DNA from 3 places in the Vallitalea guaymasensis genome. Region 3 is predicted to be linked to each of the others. Evidence: riboswitches for the same ligand, from Rfam matches in the RefSeq annotation. Region 3 holds a riboswitch; each other region holds the start of a gene.

Region 1 (3,292 bases), 2.3 Mb from region 3:
ATTTGTAAGTTTAACATATTTCATTAAGATGCGAGGCTTGAACATAAGTACTAAGATACTAGATAAAAAAGAAATTATAATAGATGCAGAAATAGCTGAAAAAACAGGCATAAAAGAAAATACAAAATGCCTTTTTGTAAAACGACTCAGGATGATGGATGGACGACCCATTGGGCTGGAAGTCTTTCATTTTGTATATGAAGAGGAGAATTTCTTCAAAGATTTTAACTTTGAAAATGGTATATCTCATTACTTATTTGAAGAACTGAAAGTTTCTGTAACCAAAATGAATATGGACTTGGAAATTGTAAAAGCTGTAGGTGAAGAAAAAGAATTACTTCAATTGAATGATGACAGTAAAATGATGATTTCTAATAGAGTTGTCTATGTGAATGATAAAAAAGATATACTCTATCACTTAAAATTCTATTGTGGAGAAAAACTCAGTAAAATAGGTATGGATAATTTTGTATAGAAAAATCTATATTGTGAGAATAGATTTATAAAAATAAAGCTGTTTGGTAATATATTTTATTAGCACTGACATAAAATATATTACTAGACAGCTATTTTACTTTTATAGAATACTTAATCTTCAACTTTTAGGAGGTATTCCATAATATCCTGTTGTAGAATCTTTAAAGAAATCACACTGCAAAGGTCTAAAGGTAAATAGAGTAATTACCAAAAACAGTAATAGAAAAATATAATAACCTATAAGATTTTTGCATTTACTTCTTTTTGGAGATTTTAATATAAAATAACTTACCAATTGACCAACAAAAGCTCCAATAATATATGTTACTACATGAAGTACCATTTCACCTTCGCCAAAAATGCACTCATATAAGAATATCAATAAATAAGTAGTTCCAATAAAAACTAGTACTGACATAGCTTTTGCGAACACAAAATTATTAACATCATATCTTACGAAAAAATATTCAATGATGCTTACTAAAATAACAGGATAAAACATTATTTTGATATGTTCCCACTGGCTTTCATTAACTGGACTGAATATTCCTATAAACGTACATTCTGTCCACTCATATAAGAAGTGAAATAAACTTCCTACTAGTATTATTGCAATTGCCGATACAATTTCAGCTATAATAACCTTTTTATGGTCATTCATAAAACCACCACCTTCATATGTCTATAGTATATGTCAATGAACTTTAAAAAATAGTCATATCTTAAAAAAAGTTAATAAAATATACAGTTTTATTTTATTATAATTATTAAACCATAAAAAAATATTTCGAATGATAAAAGTATTATCAGAATAATTGAATATTAAAATAGAAGATGATAATATAAAAACATACCCCTAAGTCTTCTAAAAATAATTATAATAGTAATCTTAAATATTATAATGTAATAAGTCTAATAACAAACTAAAATGACCCCAAGCTAACTATATCATGATTATATTATAACTATATGAAATAGTAATTTGACAAACACAATTAAATAATAAATTGAATATGATTATTATATAGATTCATATAACAATCTATATAAATATTATATAAAACATGAATAGAGGCGCGAAGGAGAGGGTAATCTTTAATTGTTAAGGAGAAGAACCTCCAATATTAAAGATGAATGGTTCCTTTGCCGAAAGAGTATGTTGGTTCTTAAATATATTCTTGGTGATAATGACAATACATTATCACTGCCATAAGGGATGATTAGATATCCTAAGTTTTATGGAGAGCTATTTATGTATTGAAAATAAGATTTCATTACATAAATAGCTTTTATTTACGAAAAGCATTGAAATCTTATTTTCAGTGCTTTTCTTGCGTTATGTGACTGGATTTAGGGTGGAAAATTGAGAAAAAGGGAGTTGATAGTAAACGTTTTAAGGTTATTACTTAGAAGTAACTTAGGTTTGGGAGAAAGGAGTTAGGTAGATGAAATCATTAATAAGAGTAAGAATGAGTTGTCATGACGCTCATTATGGGGGAAATCTAGTTGATGGAGCTAAGATTTTACAGCTTTTTGGCGATGTAGCAACAGAATTATTGATTAAAAATGATGGGGACGAAGGATTATTCAAAGCATATGACAATATTGAATTTATAGCTCCTGTATATGCTGGTGATTACATAGAATGTGAAGGACAGATTACTGGTTTTGGAAACACTTCAAGGAAAATGGTATTTGAAGCAAGGAAAGTAATAAGACAAAGACCAGATATAAATGATTCAGCAGCTGAGGTTATGGAAGAGTCTGTTGTAGTATGCAAGGCAAGTGGAACATGTGTAGTTCCTAAGGACAAACAAAGAAAGTAGGGAAGTAGTTATGGAAAAATTAATAATTACAGCAGCTATTTGCGGAGCAGAAGTTACCAAGGAACATAATCCTACTGTACCTTACACTGTGGATGAAATTGTAAGTGAAGCCGAGAAAGCTTACAAAGCTGGAGCAAGTATCATTCATCTACATGTAAGAGAAGATGATGGAACTCCTACACAAGATAAAAATAGATTCAAAGAATGCATAGATGGTATAAAAGAAAGATGCAAAGATGTAATCATTCAACCATCCACTGGTGGGGCAGTAGGGATGACAAATGAAGAGAGATTACAGCCAATATATCTTGATCCTGAGATGGCAACACTGGATTGTGGAACTTGTAATTTTGGTGGTGACGATATTTTTGTTAACACTGAAAACACAATAATAGAGTTTGCAGAAAAAATCTATGGTCTAGGTATAAAGCCTGAAATAGAGGTTTTTGACAAAGGTATGGTTGATATGGCACTTAGATTATACAAAAAAGGTATTCTAAAAGCGCCACTCCATTTTAACTTTGTATTAGGAGTTAACGGAGGAATAGCCGCAACACCTAGAGATTTAATATACTTAGTGGACAGTATTCCAGATGATGCAACTTATACAGTAACTGGTATAGGACGAAATGAGTTCAACATGGCTACTATAAGTATTATTATGGGTGGACACGTTAGAGTAGGTTATGAGGATAATATTTACATGAAAAAAGGTGTGTTAGCAAATTCCAATGGAGAGCTTGTGGAAAAAGTAGTGACGTTAGCGAAAGAACTTGGAAGAGAAATTGCAACTCCTGATGAAGCAAGAAAAATATTAGGTATAGGTTAAGAGTCAAATAAGGAGAAGGTTTATATAAATAATATTTTAAAAGAGGTGAAAAGGTGAATAAATTAGTTAGTAAAGACGATTTAAAGCCTTTGTTAAAAGATGGTTCAGTCATTATGGTGGGTGGTTTCCTAGGATGTGGTACCCCAGAAACGATTATTGA
Region 2 (3,292 bases), 520 kb from region 3:
TGCTGGTGAAGGTTGGTTCTTGACAGCTGAGATGGTTGAATTACTAGATAGTGGTGTTAAAAATATCATATGTATGCAGCCTTTTGCTTGTCTGCCTAACCATGTAACAGGAAAAGGAATGCTAAGAGCTCTAAAAGAAAAATATCCAGAGGCTAATCTATTAACAGTAGATTATGATCCTGGAGCCAGTGAAGTTAATCAACTTAATCGAATAAAATTAATGTTTGCAGTAGCATTCAAAGATTTGGAGAATACTGAGCAATTAGTAGAGAAGAAAAAAATACTATAGAATAAAAAAGGGGCTGTGGGATAATATACCAAAATGTATTATCCCACAGCTATTTATTTATTGATTAAATATATTAAATTCATATTGTTCTATTGGTTAACCTCTGTTGGTTTCTTTAGCTTATTAGTAATAAAAATGAAAATAGCAAATTCTACTATTATTACACCATAACATAATAATAGATTTTTAGTAAATCCATATATTATAAAGGCTACAAAGGATATAAGACCAGCTATTAACGCATACGGTAATTGGGACGTAAAGTGAGCATCAAGTTTTGCTTGAGCTCCTGTAGCAGAAAGTACGGTGGTATCACTTATTGGTGAGCAGTGATCTCCAAGGATAGCACCACTTAATACAGCAGCCATAGCTGGTAACATCATTGAAGGATCAGTTGCAGCTAATATCTTACCAACAATTGGTAATAATAAACCAAAAGTTCCCCAGCTGGTTCCAGTCATAAAAGCGATGAAACTTCCAATTATGAACATAATAGGTATCAATAGGCTAGGGTTCATTTGAGAAGTTTCAATCCAATCAGCCAAATATTGACCAGTGTTAAGTTTATCTATAACCTCAACTAGTGTCCAAGCAGCAATTAAGATTATTGATGCAGGAAGCATAGAACGGATACCTGACTTAGTAGCACGGAAAAGATGCTTTCCTGAAACTTCACCAGTGGTTATAGCAAATATAGTTGCTATGATTGTAGTGATTACAGAACCACGGAAGAGTGGAAGAGTAATATCTACAGATAACATTTGACTAATGTCCCATTTGGCGTCATATAACATACCACCTAAGATTAGGATAATAAGTGATAGGATAGTGATTATTAAAGCCCACTTAGAACCTTTGTTAGTAACCGCCTGTACATGAGAGATATCTTCAGCTGATTTTGAACAGCTGATATCATTTCCTTCTTCGGCTTTTCGCTCATAAGTTTTCATTTTACCAATGTTAATATTGAATTTTATAACTACAAAGACCATTATAAGAGCTACAATAGCGTAAAATTGCATAGGAATCATTCGCCAGTATGCGCCAGTTCCTGTAGTTGCAGTATAGCCAACTTTTTTGAAAACACCTGTTAATGTACCGATTATGTAAGCTCCCCATGTAGAGATTGGTAATAAGATAACTACTGGAGCACTTGTTGAATCAATGATATATGAGAGTTTGGCACGACTGATACTATAACGGTCTGTGATAGGTTTTGAGATTTCACCTATAACTAGAGCATTGAAGTAATCATCAATAAAGATGACAATTCCTAGAATCCATGCAACAATTTGTGCTGCTTTCTTATTCTTGATCTTTGAAACTGCAAAATCAGCAAATGCCTTAGTGGAATTGGTAATCGTTAAAAGAGTTGTGATGATTCCTAGTAACAATAAAAAACCTACTATTGGCATGTGCCAAGAAAAATCTGTTATTATTTCCCAAACTGTTGTACCTATGTAAGATATTGTGTCCAACACATTGAAACCATGTGCAATCAATGAACCTATGATGATTCCAACAGATAGTGACATGATAACTTTTTTTGTTATGATAACTAATACAATCATTATGATTGCTGGTACTAAACTTAATAAAAGTTCCATAATTTCCTCCTATTATTTCATTTTCTTAAAACTTCTAATGACTAAATTTGGATGTGTTTTATAGCATTAAAAAAGACAATAGGTACACTATTGTCTGAAAGTATCTTATTCAAATAATAGCGCCTTCACTACGGTAGGTAGTGAGAGTGATAAGTCTATTAAACTTAACTCCAACATTATTTATTGGCGGAAAATAATGCTTCGGCAGATCATCCTTTCATCATACTTTATTCGCTTGCCAAGCTAGGTTATGATTACTAATAATCTCTGCGCCTCTATTATGCTTATTCAATTGTCAGTATTGAATTATACAGGAGGACAATGTATAATGTCAAGTTGAATTTATTATTATTAACCTTTTCTAGGTATTTTACTTTCTTTGTTAAATATTTCAATGAGTTCTCTTACAGCTACGTCCATGTCACTAGAGTCTACTTCATAATCAAAAGTACCATAATATTTTTTCCATTTCTTATACATAGGGTCATAATAATTATCAAGCAGTAAACCTACAAAATCATGAAGATTACCATTTTCAATATATTCATTCATCAAGTTGTAATCATGATTGGACATATATGATTTTATTGTAGTGAGTGAATTTTTTATAAAAGACAGGTTTTCTTCAAAAGTACCATTAGTTTCCATGTAATCATCTAACAATCTCTGTATTCTAATTTCCTTGTCAAGATTGACAAGTACGTGGATACCTGTTTTGATATGATTGATAGCATATGCAGGAACGACTCTTCTACCTATTTTTGAGCTTTCCGCTTCAACGAAAACAAGTGAGTCATCAAGGGATATGGTTTTATCATAGACATAAGATTCAAATGCTTTTTGTGGAGGCTGTTCACCTAGACCTACACCACCAAATACTGAACCACGATGATTGGCTAATCCTTCAAGGTCAAGTACAGGCATACCAGCTTTTTCTAGAGCTTTTAACAACAAAGTCTTACTACAACCAGTATAGCCATGTAAAACAATATATGGAGATGGAAGGGTTAATCTTCTTTCAAAGTCTTTTAATATATAGGTTCTGTATGCCTTATAACCACCTTCTAGTTGATAAGCTGGGAGATGCATCAAAGATATGACTGTAGCGATAGATTTACTTCTAAGTCCACCTCTCCAACAGAATATAACAATTTTACTATACCCTTTGGCTGCTTTTTTAATCTTAGCATAGATTTCTGGCAGCTTATGGGAAGCTATTTCAAAACCTTCTTCTTTTGCAGTTATTTTATTAACATTTTTATAAGTATGTCCAAGATAGGCTCTTTCTTCATTATTGAAGATAGGTACATTGACAGCTCCCGGTATTGTTCCTTCCTCAAATTCCTTAGTAGTTCTGACATCTATGAAAATAACTCTATCCATATGTAGACATTTA
Region 3 (3,292 bases):
AAGACGATAAGTTCTTTGATAAAACAAAGGGAATCATCTTATATAAAACAACAACTGGCGATTATGTAACTCTTGAAGAGTATTTAGATAGAAATAAAGAAAAACATGAAAATAAAGTTTATTATGTAACAGATGAAACTCTTCAATCTCAATACATCAAGATGTTCAAAGATAATGGTATGGAAGCTGTCATAATGAATACAACTATTGACCAACCTTATATTTCACATATTGAGATGAAGGAAAGTGAAAACAATATAAAATTCGCTAGAATAGATGCTGACCTTACTGATAGTCTAAAAGATGAAGACAGTACAAGTGAAGAAGACAACAAAAAACTTAGTGAAGAAGTTCAAACTGTATTCAGAAAAGCTCTTGCTAATGAAAATCTTACTGTAACTATGGAGAATCTAAAATCAGAAGATATATCAGCTATGATAATATTACCTGAAGAATCTCGTAGAATGCAGGATATGAGCAAAATGTACGGTATGTTTGGAATGGACAGCGCAGCTATGCCAAGTAATGAAAGTCTTCTACTTAACAAGAAAAACAAGTTAGTTAAATATATCATTGATAATAAGGATAACGAGAATACTGATATATTCTGTAATCAAATTTATGATTTAGCTATGATAAGTCATAAGCAGTTATCCCCTGAAGCAATGACTAAATTCATTGAAAGAAGTAATAAGATACTTCAAAAATTAATCTAATCTTTAATAGACAGCTCAAATTTCCCACCTTTAATTATTAAGTGGGAAATTTTGAGTAGATAATATTTGACAAATATCTACATTAGTGATATTATAATACAAAATTTAATAGTTTAGTATGGTAGAGGAGCATTTTACATTAGTAAGTAATTTGATTTGTTCAGGCAAAAGTGATAATTATTGAAAGGGTAAGGTGCCGAAGAAGAAAATACCTGTTTTATTTTCTGTCTGGGTATATAGTCAATAGCTATATAACTGTCATATATATTATTATATATGGGGTGCTACTTGTGACATTTTATTTGATTATTTCACAGTCGGCACATAACGCCGACTGTTTTTTATTTAAATCTTATCCTCCACTAATTACTGAAATATTAAACAAAAATTTCAATTATTTTAGTTAATAGCAATATAATATATTAAGTAAGTAATAGAAATAGGAGGTCTGATAATCATAAAAATAAATTTCCACATGAAATCGTAAATATTTGCTTACCTTATATTGATGTTTTGGTGAAAAACAGATATACTAAAGTAGAATAAAAAGCTATTTTGAGCATTTCATATGCTTTAGAAATAGGACTTTTCTATAAGATAAACATGAGTGACTATGTCACGTAAAAGATTTCAAGGAAAATAGTAAGTAATAATAAAATGTAAAGTTTATAGATGTAGGTAAATAATTTTGTATATAAAATCTTAGGAGGTTGTTATATGTCTATTTTTACAGGATCTGGTGTAGCGATAGTAACACCATTTAACGATGATATGAGTGTTAACTTTGAAGGGTTAGAAAAATTAATTGATTTTCAAATAGAAAATAAAACTGATTGTATTGTTATCTGTGGTACAACTGGTGAATCATCAACACTTAATGATGAGGAACATCTTGAATGTATAAAAGTGGCAATAGACAGGACTAATAAAAGAGTACCTGTCATAGCTGGAACTGGAAGCAATGACACTAAGCATGGTATTGAATTATCTAAGAGAGCTGAAAAGCTTGGTGCTGACGGTCTATTGCAAGTGACTCCTTATTATAATAAAACTACTCAAAAAGGATTGATTAGACACTTTTCTTCTATTGCCAACAGCGTTGATATCCCTGTTGTATTATATAATGTACCATCAAGAACAGGTCTTAACATTGATGTTGATACTGCAGTAGAATTATCAAAAGTAGATAATATCGTTGCTATAAAGGAAGCTAGTGGAAACATAGGTCATATTACTGAATTAGTTGCTAGATGCGAAGGTAATCTTGATCTATATTCTGGTAATGATGATCAGATAGTACCTCTACTCTCTCTAGGTGGTAAAGGTGTTATCTCCGTAGTAGCAAACATTCTACCAAAAGAAACTCATGACATAGTAGCCAAGTTTTTAACTGGGGATGTAAAAGGAAGTCTTGATCTACAACTTAAATTACATGAATTGATTAAATCACTTTTCTGTGAAGTCAATCCGATACCAGTAAAAGCTGCTATGAATTATTTAGGTCTTCCATCTGGCCCATGTCGCTTACCATTAACAGATATGGAACCAGCTAATAGATTACGAGTTGAGAATGCAATTAAAAAATTAGGAATAACTATCTAAATCATTAAAACCACTGAATACATTTTGATTCAGTATTCAGTGGTTATTTATATACTATGGAAAAAACTACTTTTTTTCGTGGAAAGCTTTTAAAATGAAAGGAGTTTTACAATGACTAGAATTATAATGCATGGTTGTAATGGGAAAATGGGACAGGTAATTTCTAAAATAGTAGAAGAAGATAATGATGCCTCTATAGTAGCAGGTATTGATATATCTGATCATATTGATAACCCCTACCCTGTTTTTACTGATATTAACACTCTAGATGTTGAAGGAGATGTTATAATCGACTTCTCCACAGCCAAAGCTGTACCTTCATTAATCGACTATGCAAAGTCTAGAAAAATACCTGTTGTTTTATGTACAACTGGTCTGAATGATGAACAAATCAATTTAGTTAATGAAGCTAGTAAAGAGATTGCTATCCTTTTATCAGCTAATATGTCACTTGGAGTTAATTTGATACTTAACTTAGTAAAGAAAGCTGCTCAAACCCTTACCTCAGCAAATTTTGATATTGAGATCATCGAGAAACATCACAATCAAAAGATTGATGCTCCTAGTGGTACAGCATTAGCTATTGCTGATTCAATCAATGCTTCTCTCAATAATGAATATTCCTATACTTATGATAGATCTAAGGAAAGAGTTAAACGTGATTCAAAAGAAATAGGTATACATGCTGTTAGAGGTGGTACAATCGTTGGTGAGCATTCAATTATTTTTGCTGGAAAAGATGAAATAGTAGAACTTAATCACAGTGCCTTATCAAAAGACATTTTTGCTGTTGGAGCTGTGAATGCTGCTAAGTTCTTAAGCCAAAAATCTGAAGGTATGTATGATATGCAGAATGTAATTGAAGGTAATTAAAAAAAGTAATATTACGTCAGCAGATTAAACGTCCATGTTTAAAACTGCTGATTATTATTTTTAAGGTATTCATAATATTTTTGTAGGATACCAGGGTTAGA

What was found. A riboswitch is a leader RNA that binds a small molecule or an ion and turns the genes downstream of it on or off. The one in region 3 is predicted to bind lysine.
Region 1: it holds a riboswitch for lysine, as region 3 does, so the genes downstream of both, kal (3-aminobutyryl-CoA ammonia lyase) here and dapA (4-hydroxy-tetrahydrodipicolinate synthase) in region 3, are expected to answer to the same signal.
Region 2: it holds a riboswitch for lysine, as region 3 does, so the genes downstream of both, HYG85_RS02075 (Na+/H+ antiporter NhaC family protein) here and dapA (4-hydroxy-tetrahydrodipicolinate synthase) in region 3, are expected to answer to the same signal.

Annotation. Positions count from the first base shown of each region.
Region 1 is NZ_CP058561.1:4,338,484-4,341,775, forward strand. It holds gene HYG85_RS18585 (GntR family transcriptional regulator) at 1-475, shown strand, start outside; gene HYG85_RS18590 (DUF6512 family protein) at 596-1,138, opposite strand; lysine riboswitch at 1,539-1,734, shown strand; gene kal (3-aminobutyryl-CoA ammonia lyase) at 1,923-2,303, shown strand; gene kce (3-keto-5-aminohexanoate cleavage enzyme) at 2,314-3,132, shown strand; gene HYG85_RS18605 (CoA transferase subunit A) at 3,186-3,292, shown strand, end outside.
Region 2 is NZ_CP058561.1:466,200-469,491, reverse strand. It holds gene HYG85_RS02080 (acyl-CoA dehydratase activase-related protein) at 1-289, shown strand, start outside; gene HYG85_RS02075 (Na+/H+ antiporter NhaC family protein) at 379-1,896, opposite strand; lysine riboswitch at 2,006-2,182, opposite strand; gene mnmH (tRNA 2-selenouridine(34) synthase MnmH) at 2,248-3,292, opposite strand, start outside.
Region 3 is NZ_CP058561.1:985,127-988,418, forward strand. It holds gene htpG (molecular chaperone HtpG) at 1-716, shown strand, start outside; lysine riboswitch at 831-1,011, shown strand; gene dapA (4-hydroxy-tetrahydrodipicolinate synthase) at 1,434-2,318, shown strand; gene dapB (4-hydroxy-tetrahydrodipicolinate reductase) at 2,430-3,191, shown strand; gene HYG85_RS04420 (metal-dependent transcriptional regulator) at 3,230-3,292, opposite strand, start outside.